2 linked regions of the Hydrogenophaga sp. SL48 genome follow. The protein of the gene in region 2 binds, or shares a complex with, the protein of the main gene of each other region. Links are inferred from orthologs where the notes say so. Each region holds a gene or a part of one and is shown on either strand. Other genes may lie near its edges. The genes, in order: accD and accB.

Region 1 (3,252 bases), 3.2 Mb from region 2 along the record:
CAGCGACGACCTGAGCATGGAGGCGGCGCGCCACATCGACGGGCGCGATGTGAGCTTCGCCGAGGCCGCGCTGGCGGCGCTCAACGCGGGGGGCGACATGGTGGTGTTGTGCAACCAGTCGGTGGTGGAGGGCGGCGCGCCGATCGATGCCGCCATCGAAGACCTCTCCAAAGCCGTGATCGAAGGGCGCTGGCAGCCCCATCCCGCCAGCGAAGAGCGCCGTCTGGCGCTGCTGCCGAGCGCCGCGGGGATGGACTGGGACACGCTGATGGTCAGCGAGCGCTACATGCGGGCGCTGGAGTTGATTCCCTGACCCGTACCTGCGGTGCCTTCCTCCTCAAGGGGGCGCCGCCGCGCCGCAGCGGAGCCCCGGAACGCCAAGAGACCTACCGCTCGACGCCCAGCTTGTCGAGCAGATCCGAGATCAGTTCGAGCCGCAGCAGCGGGTTGTCGAGCGTCATCAGCCGGTGCTTGAGCTCGGCTGGCGCGGGCAGGAACTCGGCCCAGCGGTTGGCGACCCAGCCGCTGTCGTCCCAGTGGTAGGGCGGTTGCAGGGGCAGTTCGTTCATGCCTTCGGGTTCGCGTTCCCTCAGGTTGTTCAGCAGGCGCTGCAGCGCGTCACGGGTGCTCGCCAGATCGACCGGTACCGGCACCACCGGCTCCGCTTCGTCCAGCACCACGTCGCCCACCCACAGGCCGTGGGGCAGCTGGTGGCTGGCGGTCACGTGAAAGCGCTGCAGACCCCGGCAGTGGATCACCATCAACCCTGGCTGTGGCCGTTCCAGCTGCTCGATGCGGGCCAGGGTGCCAGCAGGGAAGAAGGCCTCATGGGCGAATCCGTCGCCACCAGGCGGTGCATCGGGGTCGATGCGGCGCACTTCGCTGCCTTCGTGCAGGCACACCACGCCAAAGGGCGCCCCCGCCTTGTGGCAGCGGCTGATCATGTCCAGGTAACGCACCTCGAAGATGCGCAACGGCATCCAGCCGCCGGGGAACAGGACGGTCTGAAGCGGGAACAGGGGCAACTGGGTCAGCGTGAGGGGCGCCGACGGAACATCGCTCAATCGGCCACCACCGCGTCAGCGCTCTGGCGCTGCAGCATTGCCAGTGTGCTGGCCACGGTGTTGCGCAGCTCGCGCCGGTCGCAGATGAAGTCCACCGCGCCTTTGGTGATCAGGAATTCGGCGCGCTGGAAGCCTTCGGGCAGCTTCACGCGCACGGTGTTCTCGATCACGCGCGGGCCTGCGAAACCGATCAGCGCCTTGGGCTCGGCGATCACCACGTCGCCCACGAAGGCGAATCCAGCCGACACGCCACCCATGGTGGGGTCGGTCAGCACGCTGATGTAGGGCAACCCCTTCTTGGCCAGGCGGGTGAGGGACGCGTTGGTCTTGGCCATCTGCATGAGCGAGAGCAGGCCTTCCTGCATGCGCGCGCCACCGGTGGCGGTGAAGCAGAGGAAAGGCACCTTCTGCGCGATGGCCTCTTCGACACCGCGCACGAAGCGTTCGCCAACCACCGAGCCCATGGAGCCACCCATGAAGTCGAACTCAAAACAGGCGACCACGAGGCTCATGCCTTGCACGGCCCCGCCCATGACGATCAGCGCGTCGGTCTCGCCCGTGTTCTCCAGCGCTTCCTTGAGACGCTCGGGGTACTTGCGGCTGTCCTTGAACTTCAGGGCGTCGACCGGCAGCACCTCTTGCGCGAGCTCGTAACGGCCTTCTGCGTCGAGGAACGCGTTGAGGCGTGCACGCGCGCCGATGCGGTGGTGGTGGCTGCAGTGCGGGCAGACGTTCTGGTTCTTCTCCAGATCGGTCTTGTAGAGCACCGCCTCACAACTGGGGCACTTGATCCACAGGCCCTCGGGCACGCTGCGGCGCTCGGTCGGGTCGGTGTGGGTGATCTTGGGCGGTAACAGTTTTTCGAGCCAGGACATGCGGGTCTCCTAGGAGGGGCCGGGCCTCGGTGGGCCGGCGAAGAAGCAGGATTATGCGTCGAGTGCTTTTCGGATGGTGCGCAGGAAATGGGCCGCGACCGTCACCACCTTTTCGTGCGGCTCGTTCTCGATCAGCTGGATGATCTTGCTGCCGATCACCACCGCGTCGGCCGCCTTGCCGATGGCCTTGGCGGTCTCCGCATCGCGGATGCCAAAGCCCACACCGACCGGCACGTTCACGTGCGCGCGGATGCGTGGCAGCATGGCCTCGACCTGGCCGACGTCCAGCGTGCCCGCGCCTGTCACGCCCTTCAGCGACACGTAGTACACGTAGCCGCTGGCCACCCGCGCCACCTGCGCCATGCGCTCGTCGGTGGAGGTGGGTGCCAGCAGGAAGATCAGGTCCATATGGGCGGCACGCAGAGCGGCGGCGAACTCTTCGCACTCTTCGGGCGGGTAGTCCACCACCAGCACGCCGTCCACACCCGCCGCCGAGGCGTCGCGAACGAAGCTGCCCGTGCCGTGTTTCTGGTCGTAGCGCTCGATCGGGTTGGCGTAGCCCATCAACACCACCGGCGTGGTGGCGTTGCGCTGGCGGAATGTTTTGACCATCTCGATCACCTGGGACAAGCCAATGCCCAGCGCCAGTGCGCGGTCGCCAGCCTTCTGGATCACCGGGCCGTCGGCCGACGGGTCGGAGAATGGCACGCCCAGCTCAATCACGTCGGCGCCAGACTCCACCATGCCGTGCATGAGGTCGGGCGTGATGTCGGCGTAGGGGAAGCCAGCGGTGACGAAGGGGATCAGGGCCTTGCGGCCTTGCGCCTGGAGGTCGGTGAAGGTTTTTTCAATGCGGCTCATTTGGTCACCTTGATGGTGGCGGTCTCCATGCCGCCTTTGACCGACTGCCCACGGCAGCTTGGTCGGCAATAAAAATCGGCATTTGACAGGTCGGCCACGGTGCCGATGTCCTTGTCGCCACGCCCCGAGAGGTTGACCAGAATGGACTGGTCTGGCCGCATGGTTTTGGCCAGCTTCATGGCGTAGGCTACGGCGTGGCTGGACTCGAGCGCGGGAATGATGCCCTCGGTGCGGCACAGGTAGTGGAAGGCCTCCAGTGCCTCGGCGTCGGTGATGCCCACGTACTCGGCGCGGCCGATGTCTTTCAGGAACGCATGTTCCGGCCCGACGCCGGGGTAGTCGAGGCCGGCACTCACGCTGTGGGTCTCGGTAACCTGACCGTTGTCGTCCTGCAGCACGTAGGTGCGGTTGCCGTGCAACACGCCGGGGCTGCCTTTCTGCAGCGAGGCCGA
Region 2 (3,258 bases):
CGCTGACCGGCTCGACGCCGGCCTCTGGGACGAGCAGGACCAACTCAAAAAGAGACCCAGCCGGCGGCTGGGTCTGGCAAGCAAGATCAGCGTTCACGTTGGGAGAGCCACTCTTCCAGGTAGTGGATGTTGGTGCCGCCGGCCACGAAGCTGGCGTCCACCATCAGCTCACGGTGCAGCGGGATGTTGGTCTTGATGCCCTCCACCACCGCTTCGGCCAGCGCCGTGCGCATTCGGGCCAGGGCCTGCTCGCGCGTGTCGCCGTGCACGATCAGCTTGCCGATCATGGAGTCGTAGTTCGGCGGCACGAAGTAGTTGGTGTACGCATGCGAGTCCACACGCACCCCCGGGCCACCGGGCATGTGCCAGGTGGTGATGCGGCCGGGCGAAGGCGTGAACTTGTAGGCGTCTTCCGCGTTGATGCGGCACTCGATGGCGTGGCCGCGCAACTGCACCTGGCGCTGCGTGAACGGCAGTTTTTCGCCGGCGGCCACCGCGATCTGGGTGCGCACAATGTCCACACCAGTGATCCACTCCGTCACCGGGTGTTCCACCTGCACGCGGGTGTTCATCTCGATGAAATAGAACTCACCGTTCTCGAACAGGAACTCGAAAGTACCCGCCCCCCGATAGCCGATCTTCTTGCACGCCGCCGCGCAGCGCTCGCCGATCTTCTCGATCAGGCGGCGCGGAATGCCCGGCGCCGGCGCTTCTTCGATCACCTTCTGGTGGCGCCGCTGCATGGAGCAGTCGCGCTCGCCGAGGTACACCGCGTTGCGGTGCGTGTCGGCCATGATCTGGATCTCGATGTGGCGCGGGTTCTGGAGAAACTTCTCCATGTACACCTCGGGGTTGCCAAAGGCAGCCCCGGCTTCGGCCTTGGTGGTCTGCACCGCGTGCAGCAGGGCCGCTTCGGTGTGCACCACACGCATGCCGCGACCACCGCCACCACCCGCCGCCTTGATGATGACCGGGTAGCCGATCGTTTTGGCGGTGCGTTTGATCACCACCGGGTCGGCCGGCAGAGCACCTTCCGAGCCGGGCACGCAGGGCACGCCGGCGCGGATCATGGCCTGCTTGGCCGACACCTTGTCACCCATCAGACGGATCGATTCGGGCGTGGGGCCAATGAAGGTGAAGCCACTTTGCTCCACGCGCTCGGCAAAATCGGCATTTTCGGACAGGAACCCGTAGCCAGGGTGAATCGCCTCGGCGTCCGTGACTTCGGCGGCCGAGATGATGGCGGGCATGCTGAGGTAGCTCTGCGCCGACTGCGCCGGACCAATGCAGACGGCCTCGTCCGCGAGCTTCACGTATTTGGCGTCGCGGTCGGCCTCTGAGTAGACCATGACGGCCTTGATGCCCATTTCGCGGCAGGCGCGTTGCACCCGGAGGGCAATCTCGCCGCGGTTGGCGATCAGGATTTTCTTGAACATGGGCGTTCGGTCGCTTATTCGATCACGTACAGCGGCTGGCCATACTCCACCGCCTGGCCGTTCTCCACCAGGATCTGGGTGACGGTGCCGCTCTTGTCGGCTTCGATCTCGTTGAGGATCTTCATCGCCTCGACGATGCAGATCGTTTCGCCTTCCTTGATGCTGTCACCGACCTCCACGAAGGGTTTCGCACCGGGACTGGAGGCACGGTAGAAGGTGCCGACCATGGGCGACTTGACGGTGTGGCCCACCGGTCCGGCCGGAGCTGCGGCAGCAGGAACCGCTTCGGCCGGTGCAGCAGCCACCAACGGTGCTGCGGGCGCGGCCACAGGGGCCATGGCGTAGGTGACCGGAGCGGCCATGCCGACGGGCGCGCTCTTGACGATGCGCACTTTGCCTTCCGCTTCGGTGATTTCCAGTTCGGACACGTTCGATTCGGACACCAGATCGATCAGCGTCTTCAGTTTTCTCAAATCCATGATTTCTCCAACGAAATGCGGTCAAATTGATTCAACTTCACTCAATTTCATTGAAATCAAGGCTGAACAATCCGCCGGGGTGCGCAGTGTACACGAGGGTTGAATCGGGTGGCACACCGTTCATCACCCTCGACAGCCGACGTTCGAGGGGCCATTCGGTCCACGCACGGACACAAGTTGAAAGAACTTTAACCGCTTTTCAACGCGGTTCACCACATCCACCCAGCAGACCAACGGCCTCGCTGGCCATGGCCTTTCAGACCAGACCCGCCCACAGCGAGAGGTCCGACTCGCTCAGCTTGCCGAGCTTGCGGTGCATCACGGTCCCGTCGGCACCGAACACCACGGTGAACGGCAGCCCCCCACTGGCGTTGCCCAGACTGCGGCCCAACTCGGTTCCCGCCAGCCCGGCCAAGGCGACGGGGAAATCCAGTGGCAAACGCTGCAAAAAGCTGCGCACTGGAGCCGCCTGGTCCACCGCTAGGCCCAGCACCTGCCAGCCGGCAGGTTCGTTGGCGCGGTAGAAAGCATTGACCATGGGCAGCTCTTCAACACACGGCGGGCACCAGGTGGCCCAGAAATTCACAAGCAGGGGCCGGCCCAGAAACCGTTTCAATGCGACGGCTTCACCCTGCAAGCCCGGCAATTCCGTGGCCCAGAAAGCCGCCTCCGCACCCGACATCGGTTCGCCCGGCCGCAAGCGCCACCAAGCAACGCCCGCACCGGCGGCCATGGCGCCAGCCGCCACCCCGCCCATCCAGAGACGCCGTCGCATCATGCGTTGTTCCCCCGCTCCACCGGCGCCGACAAGAGCGCCCTCAGGTCGTTCGCGTCGCCGCGCGGACGCCGGCCCTGGGCATCGGGCTTGAGCGCCCCCCGGACGTCGTCGCGGTCCTGCACCAGCAGGTGCACCAGCGCCCACTGCCCCAGCGCCTCGCAGCGGCATCGCACGGTCAGCGCATCCACGGGCTCCCCCTTCCAGCCATTGACCGAGCCGGGGTGGTACTCCACCCCATGGTCCAGCAGGGTCCACTCGGCGGACTTGGCATCGTCGCAATACAGCTGGATATAGATGTCGCTGTGCCGCGTGGCGGTGCCGTGCCAGACCGCTCCGCCCACATGGGGGTGAAACACGGCGAGTCGCTCCATCCAGACCAGGGCCAGCTCGCGCAGGGCCTGCAACTCCACAGGCTGGGTGTCGGCGCAAAACAGGTGAATGTACTCACGCACAGCGGCGTCCATCGCCGCGTTGTCGGGCCAGGGCGCGCGCGTGGACAAGCCCATTTGTTTGCCCGCACGCCGTTTGGCCGCGGCGTACTCCAGTCCTTCTTCCACCACGAAGC

Evidence for each region.
Region 1: the proteins of accB (region 2) and accD are in contact, whole or in part, in a solved structure (PDB 8UXZ), measured with the Escherichia coli proteins. The link is inferred for Hydrogenophaga sp. SL48 from one-to-one orthologs.

What each region holds. Positions count from the first base shown.
Region 1 is NZ_CP063400.1:526,760-530,011, forward strand. The notes cover bases 1-2,938. They hold accD (acetyl-CoA carboxylase, carboxyltransferase subunit beta), read right to left. Parts: upstream 1,940-2,938; coding sequence 1,061-1,939; downstream 1-1,060. Other genes in these bases: nagZ (beta-N-acetylhexosaminidase), read left to right, coding at 1-313; IM738_RS02510 (LON peptidase substrate-binding domain-containing protein), read right to left, coding at 387-1,064; trpA (tryptophan synthase subunit alpha), read right to left, coding at 1,991-2,800; trpB (tryptophan synthase subunit beta), read right to left, coding at 2,797-2,938. In the rest of the region: more of trpB, read right to left, coding at 2,939-3,252.
Region 2 is NZ_CP063400.1:3,745,267-3,748,524, forward strand. What follows is about bases 184-3,127. They hold accB (acetyl-CoA carboxylase biotin carboxyl carrier protein), read right to left. Parts: upstream 1,916-3,127; coding sequence 1,451-1,915; downstream 184-1,450. Other genes in these bases: accC (acetyl-CoA carboxylase biotin carboxylase subunit), read right to left, coding at 184-1,436; IM738_RS17750 (TlpA disulfide reductase family protein), read right to left, coding at 2,172-2,693; IM738_RS17755 (hypothetical protein), read right to left, coding at 2,690-3,127. Outside these bases: prmA (50S ribosomal protein L11 methyltransferase), read right to left, coding at 1-43; more of accC, read right to left, coding at 87-183; more of IM738_RS17755, read right to left, coding at 3,128-3,258. UniProt on the Escherichia coli protein: This protein is a component of the acetyl coenzyme A carboxylase complex; first, biotin carboxylase catalyzes the carboxylation of the carrier protein and then the transcarboxylase transfers the carboxyl group to form malonyl-CoA.